Regions from separate parts of the Alkalihalophilus pseudofirmus genome, predicted to be linked through region 3. Evidence: riboswitches for the same ligand, from Rfam matches in the RefSeq annotation. Region 3 holds a riboswitch; each other region holds the start of a gene.
The links. Region 3 has a riboswitch for cobalamin ahead of PQ478_RS07315 (ABC transporter substrate-binding protein). Riboswitches for the same ligand answer to the same signal wherever they lie in the genome.

Region 1 (7,070 bases), 1.4 Mb from region 3:
GCGGCCTAATAAAACGATAGCTGTATCAGGATCAGCATTATCTACATTTTCGCCTACCTCTACCAATCGATCTTTACAAATTTCAAGAGTTTCTTCATGAATTCCAAAAGGTCGTCCGTATGTAAAATGGATCTGTGGATACCTCTCCTTTGCTTCATCAATTGCTGCAGGAATATGAATCTTGGAATGCCCAGCTGCAAGCAGCATAAGCGGGATGATAAAAACACTTGACGCACCTTTTTCTACACACGTTTGAATCCCTTGTTCAATGGTTGGTTTGGCAAATTCTAAATAACAGGTTTCTATTAAAAGGCCAGGATCTAATTTGGTTGATAATTCTTCAATCATACGCTTCACTTGTTCATTGCCTTCTGGATCCCTGCTACCGTGCCCTACAAGTAAAATGGCTCTCATGTTCATTTCCCCCTGATTTTTCTAGTCTCCACATGGAGCTGGTTCAATCTCAATTTTTGGTGTCATATCTTTGTATGTATAATCTAAAATTTTCCCCACTCGTTTAAAATATTTAAAGAATCGTTCGTTTGGGTGACCCTTCTCTTTATAATCTGAGATGATTTCCTCTATGAGTGGTACGATTTTATCCGGTTCGATCCCCTCTGCCACTGGTTGACCAGCATGTGCTGTACGCCCTACTGTCTTTGCCCCTAAAAACAAATCAAATTTTCCCTTTCTAAATATAATGCCTATATCATCATTAACAGCTCCGTAACAAGCCATGCCGCAACCATTAAACCCTACTCTCAATTCTTTAGGCAGCTCTAGGCCACTTAATCTCTTATTGATTTCTTCTGCTTGTGGAATAGCATCTTTTTTCTCACCATCACAGAAATCACATGCTTTCAATTGAAAAACATCGCCTATAGGTTCAATAAGAAATCCAGCATCTTTTAATCTACCTGTAATCATCTCGGGCTCGGCTGTTGGTATTCTTAAATGAATTTGATGGTGAGGTGTATATTCCATCGTCCCTTCATTACCAACTACTTCTGCTAGTGTAATCATTTGTTTAGGAGTAAAGTGTTTATTAACCACCCCTGGACTTATCGCAAGTTCAAACACCGAAACAACAGGATTGTAGATCTCATTCTTTTTTTGTCCCTCGTTTGCTCGTGCGCCCGCATTTTCACCTGCTACTAAACTCAAAGCTTCTAAGGCTAAATCTAAAGATGTTTCCTTAGGTTCTGAGACTTTTGCGGCCGGTGCCGCTTCAGCTTTTCGTGTTTGACTTTTTTTCTGGATTTGTTCGTCTTCTTTTTTTCCTTGATGAAGTGCCCATGGCTCATTTTCATGCCTGAGTCGTTCATGAGGTTTTAATCGTTGCTCCGTTTTATCTAAGGTATACTTTCTTTGATAACCTCTTGGAGTAATTAATTTGTTATCGTAAAGGAATGTCGAGGAATTTCCTATTACAACGGTTGTGAGCATACCAATATCATGATCGAGCATGTTCTGAAGATCCGTAATAACAATATGCTGCCTTTCACGGTAAGCACTCTTCACTAATCCAACAGGTGTATTAGGAGAACGATAGCTAAGTAAAATTCTCTGTGCTTCTTGAATCTGTCTTGTCCTCCGTCCACTTTTAGGGTTATATAAACTAATGACAAAGTCTGCTTGTGCAGCAGCCTCTATTCTTTTTTCAATTAACTTCCACGGAGTTAAATGATCACTTAAGCTGATCGTACATGCATCATGCATGATCGGTGCCCCTAGTAGTGAAGCACATGAATTACTAGCAGATACACCAGGAACCACCTCTACACTTACTCCAGTCTCTTCTGTCCATCCTTTTTCAATTAAGACTTCATAAACAAGGCCAGCCATTCCATAAACACCAGCGTCTCCACTCGATATAACAGCCACTGTTTTTCCTTCTTCAGCGAGCTTTACCGCAGCTTGTGCACGACTCACTTCTTCTGACATCCCAGTACTTATAATCTCTTGATCTGTTAATAAATCACTAATCAGATCTACATAGGTTTTATATCCAATTATGCAATGACTTTCTTGTATGGCTGTTAATGCTCTGTTTGTCATGTGCTCAAAACTGCCAGGACCAAACCCTATAACTAATAACTTCCCAAGCATTATCACACCTCCTGAGTTGATTACCTCTCCTTGATCCAGGCTATAATGTAAGCCGTTTCAATTAGACTTTCGCTTGTTTCTTTTCACCTTTTTCAATGCCTTTAATTCGTTTATCAGTATTTATTGCTTTAAACTCCTCATTATTAAAGCTGTAGATAAGAGAGTCTCCTAATTCAATGGTGGGATCAACATGGCTTTTTATGATGGACCTTCCTTTTTCCGGAGAGTCCACTTCATACCAATTCCCTTCAGGATAGACGACCACAACGCACACATCTTTACAACGACCGTTACATCTAGTTCTTGACGTATGAATCTTATCATCAAGTTCTAACTCATTAATTTCATCACGGATTGCAACGGTGATCTCTTCCCCGTCTTTACGCATACAGCTTGATCCATTACAGATTAATACATGTTTTTGTGTACCATTTAAATTCCAAGTAGTCATCCACTCACTCCTTTTTCAAAATAAAAAAAGCACCCCTAGGTAGAGGTGCATAAAATGCCATACAAAAAAAAGACAGCATTTACTACACTTCTCTACCTATAAACCCGTAGGTATTGAAGAAGAAAAACAAGGCAGGTCTCCTGACTTAGGTTCATCATTTCGTTGTGTCTTCCCGATTAATCAGTGACTTCATACAACGAAACTTCCCATTACAGTGGCGGGACCGTGACGGATTTACACCGTACTTCCCTTTTAAGCATAACGAGCTGTTATACACCTTGCTTTACATATAAAATTAACCACAAAAAAAACCGTAGCTTCATATTGGAAGATAGGTTAGTGGGCATGTCAAATATAGAGATTAATGATAGATCTCACATATGAACATCCCTCGTCCTCCCTCCGAAGACTGGATACATTGAATTAAAAGCAGGTTTCCTAGCTTGTGTTGTTCAGCTTACTCATGTCCCTTCCCAGATAGTATCTAGTGGCACGACATTTTCATCAACACATACAGTAGCGGGGGCTGCATCAGATTTCAACTGATTTCCCTATTATCCCGTAACTAATTTAGGGCACTTTTAATATACTGTCTATTAAACTATGTTTTAATAACAATAGCAACAATTATTTTACCAGTTGGTATATTCGGAAAAGTCTATCTATTTCATCACAAAAGAGCACACCCTTTTAATACTGTTCTCTCACAAGCATTAAATTGGGATCGAACCAGTGACCTCCACCCTTTCAAGTGGCGCACTCCAAACTGAGCTGACCGACCAAGATATGTAGTAACTTGCGGAAGGTCGGACTTAAGTTTTTTAATTCTCACTTTTGCTCTAGTACCCACTTGAGGTTCAAGTATAGTCCATCCGCTAGCTTTGCGCTTCGTTCTTATTTTGATTTTAAACACTCTAATTATGGACCAGCCTTACTTCTTAGGTAGTATTAACGAACTAGTTACTCCTCGCTTTCTTCTGAAGCGAGAGTTTGTAAGATTGGTTTAACTGCAGCTTCAAATGCTGTTGGCTCGTATCCAGCACTCGCCACAAATACTGCTGCCCCAAAAATGTTTTTACCACTCACTTCATTAAGTACCGTTTCAACATCATGGATAATCCGATGAGAATATAACAAGTGTTCTACCTCATGTGATTCAGTCGCATATCTTGTAATAGCCACAAAAGTTTCTAGGTCTTTACGTAGTAATTCATGCTGAACATGAGGAATTACTTTTTCAATTAGATTTGCTTGGTCCAATAAGTTTGATTCAATTTTATTAAAGTTATCAATATGAGCTCCGTCACCACTTTCACGATAGGTGTCAAGCTGCCCATGCCCTGTTATCCCATTTAAGACTCCATGGACTGTTTGAATTGTTTCCCGAATTTCAAGTGGATCCATCCCATCATTAAAGATTTCTTCAGAGGGTTCTTCTACGACCTCTTCTTCTAATGCCCCAACATCTTCATCATCTTCTTGTACCTCTATTTCTATTTCCTCTTCACTTCCACTAACAACCTGAATCTCGTTGTCTCCTCCAAATAATGAATAAATTCCAATCCCTGCTATAACGATCACTACGGATCCAATTGAAATGATTGTTGATTTCTTCAATATGAACCTCCCCCAAATATCTAATTTATTGATGCATATAAGACCAGCTATCTATAATAGACGTAAAGCGTTCTTAAAAGATTCGCACATCACGAAAAATAATTTACTAACTATAGGACTTTCGGAGCGAGAGGTTCTAAACACAAAAAATCCTTATTCTGAATACAGAATAAGGATTTTCAAAAACGTATGACCCGTACTGGGCTCGAACCAGTGACCTCCACCCTGTCAAGGTGGCGCTCTCCCAACTGAGCTAACGGATCAAGATATGTAGTAACGACACTTATAACTATACGTTAAGATTGACATATTGTCAATCTCTTTTATAAAATTCTATTACTTGGAAATAGCAGAGCCTCAAATTTACTTGAGGCTCATGGTTTGTAAACCGGGGAGTTGAATACTCACTTCAGTACCTACCTCACATACACTAGTGATTGACATACTCCCTCCATGATTTTCAATAACTTTATAACATACCATCAAGCCAATGCCTGTCCCTTTACTTGAAATAGAATAGTAAGGTTCGCCTAGGCGAGCCAGGTCTTCTTGTGTCATTCCTATACCGGTATCTTTAACGATAATATGGATTGTTTGATTGACCTTTTTTACATTGATAGATAAATTACCTTCATTATCCATTGCTTCGACGGCATTTTTTAGCAGATTGATAAATACTTGAGTTAATTGATGTGGTGCACAGAGGAGATATGCCTCATCACAAAGCTGTAAGTCTAACGTAATATTCTTAAGCTGTATTTCTGTGTCGATGCTTGTTAAAGACTCCCTAATTACGTTTAAGAGATCCACCTCTTCCTCCTTAATTGCTCTTGGGCGAGCCACTAGGAGCAACTCTTCAATAATATCATTTATTTGATTTAACTCATGCATCAGTACATCACGATAAGGTTCTAATTGACTTTCCGTTAATTGAAAAAAGCCTTTTAAGGTCGTTAGCGGGTTTTTGATTTCATGAGCGATCCCCGCTGCAAGCTCACCTGCTAGGGCTAGCTTTTCTGATCTAATTAAGAGATCATCCCTATTTTTCATATCTGTTATATCACGGCTTATTACTACAAAAGAAACAACCTCACCGCTTGATGATAAAATGGGCATTCCTTTTCCTTCAAAATATTTATATTGCCCGTTAGCATGCATTTTTCGATAAACGACAGCTTCACTTTCTTCTTTCGTTTGTACCATTTTTATTAAGGTTTCTTGAACTCTTTTATGATCATTTGGATGAATATAAGATAGGACCGATTGCCCTGTAAGCTTTAAAGGCTCATACCCTAATACCGGTAAATAAGAATGAGAGGCCAATAAATAATGTCCCTCCTTATCAGTGAGACAGATAATATCATAGGAATTCTCCACAATTACCTTATATTTATCTTCAATGATGCTAGCAAGGTTATTCCAATTACACGGGAGCCTTTTAGGTTTCGCTACACCATAAACTCCACGGATCTTCCCGCTTACGATGTGAGGAATATTAATGACAGTTAATACGATTAGTCCCTGTCTTCTATTTAAAGTCACATCATATACTTGGACTTCTCCTGCAAACGCTTTTTGAAAGTGTTTGGCAACATCCAGCCGATCCTCTTGAAGTAACAGTTCCTCATAATGAACTCCTTTAAAATCGTCTCCATTGAGGCCTGATAACGTTTCAGCTTTTTTATTCATATCGATAAAGCATCCACTCTGATCCAATAAAAAGACCGCATCTTCCGTTTCATTTAATACATTATGAATGCTTAATTTAGAGGCATCGCCTGTCTCTGTCTCTTCGTCTTCTGTAAATTCACCATCTGTTTTTTTACCATCTATTTTTTCAACCTCTATTTCTTCTATTTCCTTTTCTTCTATTTTCTCTTCTTCAATATAAAGTAGAAAATACGTTTCATCATCTGAACGAAAGATGATATTAGCTTCAACTGAAAAGACTTCAGCAGATGCGGTAAATGTCCGCTGCCATTTCACTTCATTTCGTTTAATATCTGCTGAACAGTTAGAAGCACTGTCATACAATATTTGTTTGAAATCATGTAAATTCAATTGATACTTATTTAAACATTGCGTTGCTGCCTCATTTACACACAGGATGTCCAATGTTTGTTCTATTACTCCCCAACAACATAACAGTGTCGGAGCGTGTGATTGACTAACCACTTTATAAAATACATTAAGGTTTATATTTCCTTCTAAGACGACTCCCACATAAGTCCCCTCCCCTGCCATAAACATATATCTCTATAACAATAGAGTTCGACACTTATGTAGGAAACCCTTTTTCTCTCTAAAACTTACCATTGTTTTTGAACATTTGTTCGTATATACTTAAAGCAAACAAACGTTCTGTTAGGTGAGGGAGCTATGAAGAGAAGAGAAATATTGTTGATTGATATGGAATCTTTCTATGCATCAGTTGAAAAGGGCTTTCACCCTGCATCTAGAGGAGTTCCAACCGTTGTCTCAGGCGATCCTGAACGAAGAAGCGGAGTGATATTAGCAGCATGTCCGCTAGCAAAAAAATATGGAATAAAAACAGCCGAAAGATTATGGGAAGCCAAGCGTAAATGCCCTCATCTATATATTATAAAACCAAAAATGCAAACATACGTTGATGTTTCTACGCATATCACTACGATTTTACAGCGGTACAGTGATTTAGTTGAACCTTATTCCATTGATGAGCAGTTTGTTGATGTCACCTACACTTCGCATCTTTTTGGTTCCTTGCAATCACTCGCTGTACGGCTGCAAGAGGAGATAAAGTCTGAAACAGGTGTATTTGCTAGAATTGGCATCGGTGAGAATAAACTTCTCGCTAAAATGGCATGTGATCACTTTGCAAAAAAGAATAGCACTGGACTTTTTACCATTTGGC
Region 2 (7,070 bases), 1.0 Mb from region 3:
TCCATGTTTGGTCAACTAGGTGAGCCGGCTTATAATACCAAGTGGTCCGAGAGTTGAGGTCAGGCGCCACAACAGGAATACGATAATTTTTCTTCTCTTCCACGTAATATTTTTGGAACAAAGGATCAATAGAAGCAGTAGAACCAGCAATAAGAGAAGTCGTTGCATTTGGTGCCACAGCCATCACGTACCCGTTTCTCATGCCATGCTTTGAAATGAACGAACGAATCTCATCCCATTCTGCGCCTTCGTATCCACGTTCACTAAAGAACTCGCCCGTTTGCCAATCAGACCCTTCATAATGCGGATAGGCACCTTTTTCAGCCGCTAATTCTGCACTAGCTTTAATCGCCGCTTGATTAATCCGCTCATATACACGCTCCACTTCCTTAACAGATTCCTCACTCTCCCAAGCGATCCCTCGCTTCGCCAAGTGATGATGCCATCCGTACGTACCAAGGCCGATCGCTCTGTACAGTTTGTTCGTTTTCTCTGCTTGTTTTACGCCGATTGAATTTTGATCAATCACATTATCTAGCATCCTTACTTGAATCTTCACGACCCTTTCTACCACATCATCTGAAAATACTTGAGCCAGCGACAATGAGCTTAAATTACAGACCACATAATCTCCCGGCTGCTTCTTAATCGAAATCGTATCGTCCTCAAGTGTTTCTTCCACAACGGTTGTCGCACTCATATTCTGCATAATTTCAGTACACAAATTAGAGCCGTAAATCATTCCTTTATGCTTGTTTGGATTCAGCCTGTTTGCTGTATCCCTGTAGAACATAAACGGGCTTCCTGTTTCAAGCTGAGAGAGCATAATTCGTTTCATAACTTCGATCGCTGGAATTTCTGTACGCGACAGTTCATCATTCGCTGCACATTGCTCGTACCTTTTACGGAACTCTCCATTTCCTTTTTTCTCATCATAAAAATCTTCAAGAGAGAATCCCATTTTCATCCGAACTTCATGGGGGTCAAACAAATACCAAGTATCTCTCTTCTCAACAGCCTCCATAAATAGATCTGGCAAAGATACAGCTGTAAAGAGATCATGAGTTCTTTGACGCTCGTCCCCGTTATTTAATTTCGCATCGAGAAAAGCAAAGATATCTTTATGCCAAACATCCAGGTATACCGCTATAGCGCCTTGCCTCTGGCCAAGCTGGTCTACGCTGACAGCTACGTTATTTAGCTGCTTCATCCAAGGAATAACGCCTGAGGAAACATTTTTAAATCCACGAATCGATGAACCTCTTGCACGAATCTTCCCTAAATACATACCAAGCCCGCCGCCGTTCTTACTCACAGTTGCCGCATCGGTACAGCTATCGAAAATCGACCTTAGATCGTCTTCCACCGTATCGATAAAGCAGCTTGAGAGCTGGCCTCCCGCTTTGCCGGCATTACTCATTGTCGGTGTAGCGACTGTCATATATAAATGTGAGAGCGCCCAATAGGCTTCCTTTACCAATTCAAGCCGGGACCCTCTATTCTCTTCTGACATTAGAGTCATTGCTATAACCATCCAGCGCTCTTGCGGCAGCTCTACGATTTGATCATTAAAGGCCTTTGCCAGGTAGCGGTCTGCTAATGTTTTAATGCCTATATACGTAAACTTTTGATCTCTTGCCGGTTCAAGCGTTAATGCGAGTTCGTATAATTCTTCCGTTGAATACGAGCCTAATCTTTCATCATAGATTCCCTTTTCAATCTGCGTTTTAAGATACTCCGGAAAACTTGCACTAAGCACTCTTGGTTCTACCCCTCGTTGTGCTGCTATTTGTTCTCTCAAATGGTTGATATAACAAGCAGCTGCCACATAAGTCCAATGCGGCTCCTCCACAGATAGTTCATTTAAAGCATGTGCTGCACGTTTTTCCCATGTTAGATGCGACGTTTGCTCTAACCAATCAAGATCTACCTGCACATCTAGCGGGTTATCTTTTTTCTCTTTTACGTTTATCTTCATTTGTCCCACACTCCTTCATTCAGCTATGTACATTTCATTTGCAAATAAAAAACGCCCTATCTCTCAGGTTTGAGAAATAGAGCGTAAAACGGACTTGGTCATTTGCATACCTTAATCGAGCTAGAATGCACCTTGCAAAAACGCACAAATCTAGCCGCTGCCGTCTCACTTCTCATCCCCCGAAGATAGCTGACTGAGAAATGATGGCAGGTCTCCTGACTTGTGCTTCTCTTTACTCTGAGCCTTCCCGTATAAGCACCTTTCAGCTCTCTTATACAGTGGTTGTCTCATTTCATCCACACTTACAGTTGCGGGGACAGTTCTGGATTTTCACCAGATTCCCTATTAAGCTGCCTAGCAGCACCAACATTCCACAAAAACAATATATAGTTGTTAGTTATGATTACTAATACGATATATTGATAGATTAAACGATATCAGGGGTAGAATGCAAGGATTATATTTTTGTAGGTGTTAGGCGGCTGGGTGGTCAGGTGGTTAGGAGATTGGGGGAATGATTCACATATAAATAGAACTGGAAAATAAGCGTATGTTATCGGAGTATTGTATAGCTTCAAAGCTTGAAATGCTTTAAACATGGCGTATAGCGGGCTCGCCGCTGCTGAAATATGCTTCGCTTTCCGCGGTGAGCTGCTGAGCTCCCGGGCCGCCCGCGGAAAGCGTGCGCCTTCAGCGGAGGTAAACAAATAATGCCAGGAGGGACTAGCCTATATCCTTACTTGTCGTATCTGTAAAATCTGGCTTGTCATGCCCACTATTGAAGTAGAGGATCATTACATGCTAAATGCCGTTAAACAAACGTTTAATTAACTCGATTGGTCAGCTTTTGGCCCATTAGTACGTCTGCTGGCGTCTGCTTGTCGGCAAGCTCCATCAAACCTTTTTCCCCAACTAAAACAACGGTTGAGCCAAAGGAAAAGTACCCCATCTCTTCACCTCGGGATAAGGTTGAGTTCTTGTGAGTAAGCTCAATCGTGTTAACATTCATCGCTCCTACTTTTACAACAGCTAACTGTTTGCCGGAAACGTTTAGCTCTGTTATGACTCGATAGTTTCTTGAAAGCGGCCTTCTTCCGTAGAGAAGCCCCCAATTGTTCACAGGGTAAGATCGCCCGCCTAACGTCCATTGCTTTGTGATTTCAGCATCTGCCGGGCTATGGATGCGGTGATAATGACTAGGGCTTAAATAAAGTACCATTACTACGCCGCCATCATATTTCCCTGCCGCTTCACTAGACCCTAACATTTCTTCTAAAGTATAATCTTGCCCTTTCACATGAAACGTGACACCAGGTGCTAGGATATGCTGCTCAGCCAAAATGCCATCAACCGGACTAACGAGAATATCTTCTAGCTGATTAATCGGTCTGCTCTCTGGCTTTAACCTCCGGATGAACAACTCATGCAAACTCTTATAGGAATGAACAGGCTCTAGCATTTCTTGTTCATTTAGATTAAACGTTTTAGTAAACGAACGATTCACTCTTCTGCTCATTTTAGATTCTGCAAAACTCTTCAATATAAGAGAGTTCATTTTATGATTTGATAACTCTATAAAAAGACGATACAGTGACTGTTTAACCATTCGTGCCTCCAATAATTTACTTCTCTAAAATTTTAACTGCTGTTCCATAGGCAATAATCTCTGCAGCCGAACCCATAACGGTTGATGACTGCAGACGCATGCCAACAATAGCATTGGCCCCTTTTTTCTTCGCATCTTCTACCATTCGATGAATAGCAAGCTTTCTCGCCTCATCCATCATCTCATTGTACCCTTTAATTTCTCCTCCGACGATCCCTTTTAATCCAGCCGTAATATCACGGCCGATATGTTTCGTTTGAATCGTGCCTCCTTTTACATACCCAATCACTTCAGTAATTTCAGCACCAGCAATCGTATCAGTAGTCACTATCATCATAATCTATTTCCTCCTCTTTTTCTTTTTTCCTCTCTATAATAAATACGATTAGTACCGCGATAAAGCTCAATATGTTTAAAGCTAAAGTTGTCAAAGCCAACGTGATATCAATAAAAGCAAAGATTATCGTTAACACCTGAAATAGAATAGCAAGACTAATAAGTGAAGCCTTCCACTTTCTATACATGTTTAACAAGCCACTCTTTCATCGTTGTTAACAGCTCGTTGGACAATGGTTTACTTCCTGTTTGTTTATATGCTCTCTTCAGCTGAAGAATCGAATAGTCTTCTGCTTGATCTCTTAGCATATGATTCATGTTCGGAATAATCTTGGCTTCCACCTCGCCGCTTGCGTACCTTTCCACTTCAAACACTCGCTCCGGCGTGACTTGCACGTCCTTTGAGCCCGTTACAGCTAAGATTGGACACTCAACTTCCTCAAGTACCCTACGTGCATTGAATTGATAATGTTCCCGAAACCATTTCGCATTCATTTTCATTCCTTGAACACGTACGGTTGCTGATTCCGAGCGAATCATTTTTTCATCGAATTTAGGTCCCTGCTTCTCCGCCCGCTCGGGAACCTTTAACACTTTTAACAACTTCCCTTTTATACCGCTTATTTCTTTTAAACTGCGAACAGCCTGCCCTCTTTGATGGGCCAACGCCTCAGCCATCGTCTCAGCAGCACCTGCTAATAAAATGACTCCAGCAAGCTCCTCGTCTTTAGCTAAAGCTGGTGCAATCATTGCCCCTTCACTATGACCAATGACAAACACACGACGCGGATCGACTTCCGGCTGTTCTTTTAAAAAGCGGAGCACAGCTTTTGCATCATCAATCAAATCCCATAATCCGGCCTCAAGATATGACCCTGTTGATGCACCAACTCCACGTTTATCATATCTCAATGTGACAAAGCCATTTTCTTTAAAAAATGCAGCGAGCAAGTTATAAAGATTAAACACTTGCCCTCTTTTTCCATTCCCATCACGATTAAGGGGACCAGACCCTGAGATAATGAGTACTGCAGGATAGGACTGCTCTTTTTTTTCAGGCACTTCAAGCGTTCCGCTAATTGTAAGGTCACCACGCTGTATCGAGACCATCTTTGCCATGATCATTCCACCTCTGGTATTGAAATGGTTGCTAACGTCCGTGCACGTCTATCTTTATTCGGTTTCTTCTCCACCGCTTCCTTAATGAGATGACCAAGCTTTTCAGCAAACTCTTCAAACTCCTCATCACTTAGGTGAATCGTAGTCTGCCAATATCCTAGCCCATCTTCTTTATATGAAGTCGGTTGTTGGCTCATGACATACCGTTCAAATTCTTTTGCTAAATTCGCTTGATAGGTCATAAAATAACGAAGATGTTCTTCAGGTGCTGTTTCTTCTAATTCCTTATCTGTGATCGCTAAATTCTCAACCAGCACAGCATATACTTTCTCTACCGTTCCTCTTACTTTGTTTGTTTCCACCACGTGAATCAATTCAGCGTCTGATAAAATTTTTAAATGGCGGTACATTGTTGCTTGCGGAACATCGCCTAAATGATCAATTAGCTGCTGTACTGTTTGGTTGGGAGATTTAACAAGCTCTTGAATAATTCTCATTCGAATAGGATGAAGCATGATATCTGCTTTCTTTTCAGCCAAAACATTTCCTCCATCTCATTATTATCATTTTATATAATGATAATAATATACTTTATAGTATATGTCTACTCTCTCCATAAAAAAGAGGCTCTGTCTTTATGACAGAACCTCTTTAAGCTAATTAACTTGCTTGTTTTGCATTTGTTTTAGCTGCTTCATAGAAATTATTAAAATAATCATTTGTCTCAGCTACAATGACTTTCCAAAGCAATAATAAAGCAATTAAGTTTGGAATCATCATCAATGCATTGGCCATATCTGCAAATGCCCATACTGTTGCCAGATTTGCTACAGTACCGACTCCACAAGCTGCGATGTACACTAAACGATAGCCTGCGATACCTTTTGAGCCTGCAAGGTATTCAAAACACTTCTCGCCGTACACATACCAGCCGACAATCGTCGAGAAACCAAAGAAGATTACTGAGAATGAAACGATATATTCACCAACTACTCCAAGGACCGAGCCAAACGCCGCACTTGTTAATGCACCGCCTTCTAGCGTTGCATCATGAGCAACCCCAGATAAGACGCCGCCTGATGGATCCCAGAAGCCTGTTATTAATAATGTCAGCCCCGTCATCGTACAAACAACGATCGTTACAATAAATGTACCCGTCATTGCTACAAGAGCTTGTTTTACCGGGTGGTCTGCACGAGCGTTACCAGCAATTAATGCTGCCGTACCAAGACCAGCTTCATTTGAGAAAATACCACGAGCAACCCCGTTACGAATCGCTTCTGAAACAACGATTCCTAAGAAACCACCCGCTGCCGCTACAGGATTAAAGGCATAATAGAAAATTAGTTCAAAAGCAGGAATGATCATATCATAATTTAAGATCAAGATGATAAATGCCCCACCCATATATAGGAAAGCCATAATCGGAACAAAGAAACTTGCAACCGTACTAATACGCTGAATACCACCAAAAATAATGACACTTACTAATACAACTAAGATTAAACCAGTTACCCAGTTTGCCATACCAAAGCTGTTGCTCGTTACATCAGCAATCGTATTTGATTGCACACTATTCCCAATACCTAAAGCCGCAAAGGCACCAAATAAAGCAAAGGCAACAGCAAGCGCCTTAAACTTCCGACCGAGCCCTCGCTCGATGTAATACATCGGGCCACTCGAATATTCGCCCTTGTCATTCTTCACACGGTATTTTACAGCAAGTAATGCCTCTGCATATTTAGTTGCCATACCTAGTAAACCAACAATCCACATCCAGAAAATTGCCCCAGGACCACCAAGCGTAATAGCTGTAGCTACCCCGGCAATATTACCGTTTCCAATTGTTGCCGCAAGCGCTGTCATCAATGCTTTAAAATGACTTACATCACCTTCAGCTGCAGCATCTTTACTATCTTCTTTACCAAAACCAATCTTAAATGCATAGATAAGACGGCGGAATTGCAACCCTTTTAAAACAAGGGTTAAAAATAAGCCTGTCCCAAATAATAAGATTAAACTTGGCGGACC
Region 3 (7,070 bases):
TTTATCAAGGTCTTAGCAATTGGCTACCAGCAACTTATATGGCTTCTGGAATATATAAGATATTGTTTACTGATATGAAGGTAACTGGAGAGATCACGAATCTAGTCATATCGATAGCGCTTAGTTTAGTAGCAATATTTATTGTAATATTAATACAGTCGAAACTTAAAGAAGTAAAGAAAAATAAAGTGAAAAGTACTGTGGGTATTTAAATTAAATATATAGTTTAAAGGACGCATTAATTTTATTAATGTGTCTTTTTGAATTCATTTTACAAGAGTTCTTTTGTACAGGCAGCCTCATCAATCATCAAACTAATATTAAGCCCATAATAAGAACCATTAACACCGCCTGAAGTATTCTTGTAATGAGCTGATAGGGAATAGCCTTTCTTTAAGAGAGAGGAATAAATAGAAGAGTAAGGCTTCTTAATATAGCCTAATTGATAGGACCCTTGGCCTGTAACAGTAACAATTACAGCAACTGCATTAGGGAATTCACAAAACTAAGTCACTTGCTGCACAGTACAACGATACTAACAGGGAAGATCTATTAAAGACCACGTACCAAGGAGAATATTGGTATTGTGTACCAATGATTCTCTATTAATAAATTGACCACAAATTGACCACACAATTAAATTATTAATAATAAACAAGGGTGAACTTAAGTAAATAAGTTCACCCTTGTTACATATTCAAATTGCCTAAAGTAAAGCATTTGACCCTGCAGTTTCACAAAGTTAATTGCTTACTTATATGCAGGGCATGATGCCTATTGTGGGCTATAACTACGGCGCCAAGCAGTTTGAGAGGATGCGAGAAACGATATGGCTAACATTAAAAGTCGTTGTCATTTCGTCTCGCCATCTTTTTATCGATGATGATTTTCCCTGCTTGGTTTATGAGAATCTATACAGCAGATCGGGAAGTCATTGAAGCTGGTGCTAGTGCGATGCGGATTTTATTCTTAACCTTCTTTGTTGTCGGTGTGCAAGTGGTCGCCGGAGGACTGTATCAGGCGCTCGGGAAACCAAAGCCAGCCTTGATCTTGTCGCTTTCTAGACAAATCTTATTCCTGATTCCGCTCGTATTAATACTGCCTCGTTTCTTTGGAGTCAGCGGGGTGTGGATTGCGTTTCCGATTGCTGATGTGCTGTCATTTGTGTTAGCGTCTGCGCTGTTATATAAGGATAGGGATACGATTTTAGTTAAGGGACGTGCTGAAGTTGAAAGCGAAGAAAAAGTTATTGGGATAACAAATTAAGGCAATCAATTTTAAATTGCTTTTGGCTTTAGCCGAACATTACCCCTCGACTTTTTGTTAGAGAAAATGCTTTTAAGACGATTGCGTTTAACGTAATCGTCTTTTCATATTTAACTTAGGATATGGATTACTAATAGGAATTGTTTAGTAACAAAAATGATAATTAGAATTCGAAAGTAATAACTGGAAGTCCGATTGGGGATAACTACTATGAAACTCATGCAATAAATCTTATTCTGCTTATATACTCTTAAAGAAGGAATAGGTGAAAACATATGGAGGTCTTAAAAGAGTCAGCTATTATCTTAGCGAGAATTATTACGATTTTCCCCTTATTTTTAATAGTAACACAGTATATGGGCAAACGTTCGATTGGAGAAATGCCTATTTTCGATTTTCTTATCATTATGACCTTAGCCAATGTGGTAGGAGCAGACATTGCTGATCCCAAAGTTGATCATATTTATACATATTTAGCTATTATAGTGATTCCTCTAATACAAAGATTTATTGCCTATTTATCCATAACCCACCGGAAGATAGGGAAAAATATCACATTTGAACCCACATTAGTTATACAAGATGGAAAGCTTTTAGTGGAAAATTTAAAAGGAATTAGGTATACCATCGACAATGTGCTGCAAATGTTACGACAAAAAAATATTTTTGATATAAATGAGGTGAAAATAGCAATTATCGAAGCAAACGGTCAAATAAGTGTGTTGAAAAAAGATAATAAATTGGGAGTAACCATTGAGGATATGAATGTACAAAAGAAAAGTAAAAGTTTGTCATATCCCTTAATCGTAGAAGGGAAAATTTACGAAGATATCTTAATCTATTTAGGTTTAAATCGGCAATGGTTAATTGCTGAATTACAAAAAAGTCGGGTTGCTCAAGTAAATCGCGTCTTCTTCGCTTCCATTAATGATGACCAAGAACTTCACGTATCCTTAAACAATGAACAGCAGCAAATGCCGACTATTTACAACTAATTGAGGGTCCGTTTCAAACTCGTTACTTTCTAATGTTCTTCACAAGAGTAACTCAAATACAAAGCAATTTGCTTCACAGTAGAACAATAGCATTTAAAGAAAAATGAATTTATTATCACACTAAGTAAGGAAACCTTATGATAAAAAAAGCGGTGAGACCCTGCATTACTATAGTAATGCGGAGTCTCACCAGCCCTTCTAAGGAACAAAGGTGTATGTCAGTCAACATATTAAAATGAGTCGTTATGTTCGAAAGACTCGTTATGAAAACATTTTTATTGTTATTTTGAAGTTGGCATCTCAAGAGCAAGTTTTGCTTTTTCTAGGTCATGACTGACTTGCTCGTCAACATCATAAGCATGATACATTTCCTGCTCAATCATATAGGTAGCCACCTCATGATGTAATTGGATCGTTTCATCTAGTTGTTTCTTTAAAATTTTATGGATCTCAGGGCTTGCTGTTTCCGTAATCGCTACTGCATAGCTCCTTACAGCTGCTTTTGCAGTTACTAGAAGATCTGTTGCAATGACCTCATCATTAATTAAATCTTTATTATTGATTTTATCAAGAATACTAGACATAAGCTTATTCTCCTTTCTCTACTTTTTCTAAAATAGTACGCAATTCTTTAACAGCCTCTTGAGATGCAGCGGCATCTTTTTGTAGCAATTGTTTTAGTTTCTTGTCAGAAGCCAGCCCTTGCATCATTGAGGATTTTGCAGCACTAGCTGATTTAATTGTCAGCATTTCATGAACTTCTAACACTTCATGAGCTGCGTAGTTTGTTTTTGCCATCATTGTTGCCTCCTTGTTGTTTTAGAATGTAATGTATGAATTCCACTGTTTTATAAAATAAAACCTATTAATTTTTTATTGATAGACAAAATGTTTAAAAAATAGTGTCGAATACGTGGTGATCATGTATAATAAAGATACTTATTAACAATCTCATATAGCACATCTAGGTCACTTTGTTATAGAAGTGATAATAGGGAAGTTGGTGTAAATCCAACGCGGTCCCGCCACTGTAAATGCTTGATTGCCTGCACATCCACTGTCAATTTGATGGGAAGGGGAAGTAATCGATAAGCATGAGTCAGGAGACCTGCCTAGGTGTTTCGTGTGAAACCTTCGAGGAAAAGGGGAAGCGGTCTAAAACGACTCTATTTTATCTCATTTCAAAAATGGAGTAAGATTAGTACTACTTTAATGTGTAAGCACTCCTCGGCATGGAGTGCTTTTTTGTGTATATGCCGCCTAATTCAACAATATGTTCCACAGAAGAGCTAGAGAGAGAAAATAAGTAATACTACATATTTAGGAGAGGATTTTATGTTGAAAAAGTGGTATGCAATTCTTGCCGCACTTATGCTTGCTTTTGTTTTAACTGCTTGTGGGGAGACAACAGATACAGAGGAGAGTACTGAGCCTGTTGATACAGAAGAAGCAGGTGAAGAAAATGTTGAGAGTGAGAGTGGAGAAACGGGAGATTTTCCTAGAACTGTAACTGATGCTTTGGGAGAAGAGGTTGTTATTGAAGAGAAGCCTGAGAAAATTGTTTCCCTCATTCCTAGTATTACTGAGACATTGTTTAAAATTGAGCAAGGAGAATATGTGGTAGGTCGTACAGATTGGGACAACTATCCTGAAGAAGTCTTAGATATTGAGAGCGTAGGAGATATGAACTTTGATGTCGAGCGTGTCCTATCCCTTAGTCCTGATCTTGTTTTATCCCATGAATCAAATGCACATAGTTCAACTGAAGGATTAGATCAAATCCGTGCTGCTGGTATTCCGGTAGTTGTCATTAACGATGCCAGTTCCATTGATGCCGTATATGAGGCTATCACAATGATTGGAGAAGCATCTGGCGGAGATCAAGAAGCAGCTTCTACCATCGAAGAGATGAAAGAACGTTTTGCAGCTATTGAAGAAAAAGCTTCAGAAATTAGTGAGGAAGACCAGGTAGATGTATGGGTTGAAGTGTCAGATGAGTTATATACAGCTGGAAGCGAAACGTTTATTGATGAAATGCTTACTCTAATTCGTGCTAATAATATTGCTGATACGGAGCAGGGTTGGCCGCAATTTACTGAAGAGGAAGTAGTCACTTTGAATCCACAAGTGATTATTACAACTTACGGGTATTACGTTGAAAATGCTGATGAGAAAATTAAAGAACGTGCCGCTTGGCAAGATGTAGATGCCGTTAAAAATGAGCGTATTTATGATGTGCAATCTGATGAAGTCACAAGGTCAGGTCCGCGTCTTGTAAAAGGAGTAGAGGAACTTGCGTCAGTCATTTATCCAGAGGTATTTGGCGAATAATCACTTTATTGCCTATACAGCAGTACTAATATTTTGTTTTACAGCGTTTATCATAAGCATCGGAAAGGGAAGTGTTGAACTTCCCTTTTCTACCGTTATACACATCGTTTTACAAGAAGGATTACATATACCGCTCAATGCAGTCCTAGATCCTATGCATGTGAATATCGTGATGGAAATCAGGCTTCCGAGGACGCTGCTTGCTATGATGGTCGGCGCTTGTTTAGCCGTTGCTGGAGCAGCCTTTCAAGGTTTTCTTAAAAATCCCCTTGCTGATCCTTATACATTAGGGGTTTCATCAGGGGCTGCAGTTGGTGCGGTGGTCGTATTATTTTTTGGCATCAGCTTGCCGATTATTGGTCAGTTCACATTACCTTTTGTCAGTATTATTTCAGGCTTTTTGACTCTATTTTTAGTTATAGGGTTTGCTAGAATCGTTCAGCGTTCGATGTCGGCTGAGACGATTATTTTAGCAGGAATTATTTTCAGCTCGTTTTTAGGCGCATTTATCTCCTTGATGATTTCATTAACAGGTGATGAGCTGCGGCAGATTATTAATTGGCTGATGGGCAGTGTGGCTATGCGAGGATGGCCCTATGTATACATGATTGTTCCTTGTTTTCTAATTGGTTTTATTATGTTGTTTTTTAACCGGCATGAACTCAATGCACTAGCATTTGGTGAAGAAACAGCCCGTCAATTAGGTGTGAACTTAAAGGTGCGTAAATTGACCATATTACTTGGTGCTACAATCGTTACAGGAGGTGCAGTAGCTGTTTCAGGCACGATTGGATTCGTAGGTTTAGTCATTCCGCATCTGACGAGATTGCTTTGGGGAAGCGACCATAAGCATTTGATTCCGCTCTCAATGTTTGTGGGTGCAGGATTTTTAGCCTTAACGGATCTAACGGCAAGAACAGTTTTAGCGCCAACAGAGCTGCCAATCGGAGTGATAACGGCGATTATAGGCGGGCCAGTATTTGCGCTTATTTTGTTAAAACAACGCAAGATTGGAAGATAAAACGTAATTATGAAAGAGAAAGGAGGAACGTAATTGTTAAATATAACTAATTTAACATTAAGCTACGGCGAAAAATGCGTGATTGAAAATGTATCTTTCAACGTAAATAAAGGAGAGATTTTTGGGATAGTTGGTCCTAATGGCAGTGGTAAAACGACTCTTTTAAAAGCGATTAGCGGCAGTCAGGAGCCCGTGCAGGGGAAGATCATTTTAAATGAAAGATCTCTCACAACCTATCATTCAAAGGAATTAGCTAAACTAATGGCAGTCCTGCCTCAGCAATCTGAGACGGCCTTTACGTATTCTGTATCGGATGTGGTGGCGCTTGGGAGGTATCCCTATCAAAAAGGATGGCTGCAAGGTCTGACGAAAGAGGACCATCAAGTGATCGAGCAAGCTCTTCGTCAGACCGGAACGGAAGGATTTAAAGACATACCGCTTCAATCATTAAGCGGCGGGGAGCGCCAGCGTGTGCTTTTAGCGAGAGCCTTAGCTCAGGAACCAGATATCTTATTACTAGATGAGCCAACGAATCACCTTGATATATCCTATCAAATGAGCTTATTGAATTCGCTTAAGCAATGGTCTAGGGATCGCAGCTTAACGGTCATTGCCGTTCTCCATGATTTAAATATGGCAAGCTTATACTGTGATCGAGTCTTGTTACTAGATGAAGGTCAGACAATCGCATTAAACGAACCGAGAAATGTGATGAAAAAAGAGTCTCTGACTGATGTGTATAAAACAGCGCTTGAGTGCGGAGAACATCCGGCTCATCCTTCACCATTGATTACATTTGTTCCTGAAACAGCTGATCAAGAAAGTCTCTCACCTATCGATCAATTACAGATAGAACAGAATGCACAGTGGATAAAAATAACGAGTCCTTATAGATGGAAGGCGTTATCATCTGCTGTATTAGGGGCAGGGTTCAGCTGGCATAATACGTTTGTTAATCGTCATGTGCATAAAGATTATCAGTGTGATGATGTCATTTCCGAATTTAGACATTACCTTACTGAACGTGAAGTGAGCGGTGAAGATGTGATGGGCATGATGACCGCGGCAATGTTAGAAGATGGAGTTATATTACGTGTGAATGAAAATGGATTAAATATGTTAGTCATGGTGACAGCAGGTACCTCAAATGCCGTCGATGCGACAAGAGCTTTTTCTCACCCGCAGATTGAAAGTAAGGTAGGTACAATAAATACTTGGGTATTTGTGGAAGGGAAGATGCCTGAGTCTGCATACGTTCAAGCGTTAATGACGGTAACGGAAGCTAAAAGTAAAGCGATGTTTGATGAAGGGATTAAAGATGAAGTCACCCAAACGATTGCGACCGGAACGTCTACTGACAGTGTAATGATTGCAGCTAGTCAGGAAGGGGAGGAATTTCCATATGCCGGGACCATTACTCCAGTTGGAAAGTTAATGGCTAAATTGGTATATGAAGC

Region 1: it holds a riboswitch for cobalamin, as region 3 does, so the genes downstream of both, PQ478_RS15040 ((2Fe-2S) ferredoxin domain-containing protein) here and PQ478_RS07315 (ABC transporter substrate-binding protein) in region 3, are expected to answer to the same signal.
Region 2: it holds a riboswitch for cobalamin, as region 3 does, so the genes downstream of both, PQ478_RS02110 (ribonucleoside-diphosphate reductase subunit alpha) here and PQ478_RS07315 (ABC transporter substrate-binding protein) in region 3, are expected to answer to the same signal.

What each region holds. Positions count from the first base shown of each region.
Region 1 is NZ_CP117835.1:2,819,539-2,826,608, forward strand. It holds gene PQ478_RS15030 (sirohydrochlorin chelatase) at 1-414, opposite strand, end outside; gene cobJ (precorrin-3B C(17)-methyltransferase) at 436-2,109, opposite strand; gene PQ478_RS15040 ((2Fe-2S) ferredoxin domain-containing protein) at 2,171-2,560, opposite strand; cobalamin riboswitch at 2,674-2,856, opposite strand; cobalamin riboswitch at 2,972-3,158, opposite strand; gene PQ478_RS15045 (hypothetical protein) at 3,521-4,177, opposite strand; tRNA gene PQ478_RS15050 (tRNA-Val) at 4,368-4,440, opposite strand; gene PQ478_RS15055 (PAS domain S-box protein) at 4,541-6,400, opposite strand; gene PQ478_RS15060 (DNA polymerase IV) at 6,557-7,070, shown strand, end outside.
Region 2 is NZ_CP117835.1:389,983-397,052, reverse strand. It holds gene PQ478_RS02110 (ribonucleoside-diphosphate reductase subunit alpha) at 1-1,978, opposite strand, end outside; cobalamin riboswitch at 2,167-2,361, opposite strand; gene PQ478_RS02105 (phosphatidylserine decarboxylase) at 2,802-3,584, opposite strand; gene PQ478_RS02100 (YbjQ family protein) at 3,601-3,921, opposite strand; gene PQ478_RS02095 (alpha/beta hydrolase family protein) at 4,101-5,039, opposite strand; gene PQ478_RS02090 (transcriptional regulator) at 5,042-5,578, opposite strand; gene PQ478_RS02085 (alanine/glycine:cation symporter family protein) at 5,700-7,070, opposite strand, start outside.
Region 3 is NZ_CP117835.1:1,406,684-1,413,753, forward strand. It holds gene PQ478_RS07290 (ABC transporter permease) at 1-212, shown strand, start outside; gene PQ478_RS07295 (MATE family efflux transporter) at 850-1,266, shown strand; gene PQ478_RS07300 (DUF421 domain-containing protein) at 1,542-2,261, shown strand; gene PQ478_RS07305 (spore coat protein) at 2,543-2,845, opposite strand; gene PQ478_RS07310 (hypothetical protein) at 2,850-3,062, opposite strand; cobalamin riboswitch at 3,211-3,391, shown strand; gene PQ478_RS07315 (ABC transporter substrate-binding protein) at 3,597-4,592, shown strand; gene PQ478_RS07320 (FecCD family ABC transporter permease) at 4,555-5,613, shown strand; gene PQ478_RS07325 (heme ABC transporter ATP-binding protein) at 5,647-7,070, shown strand, end outside.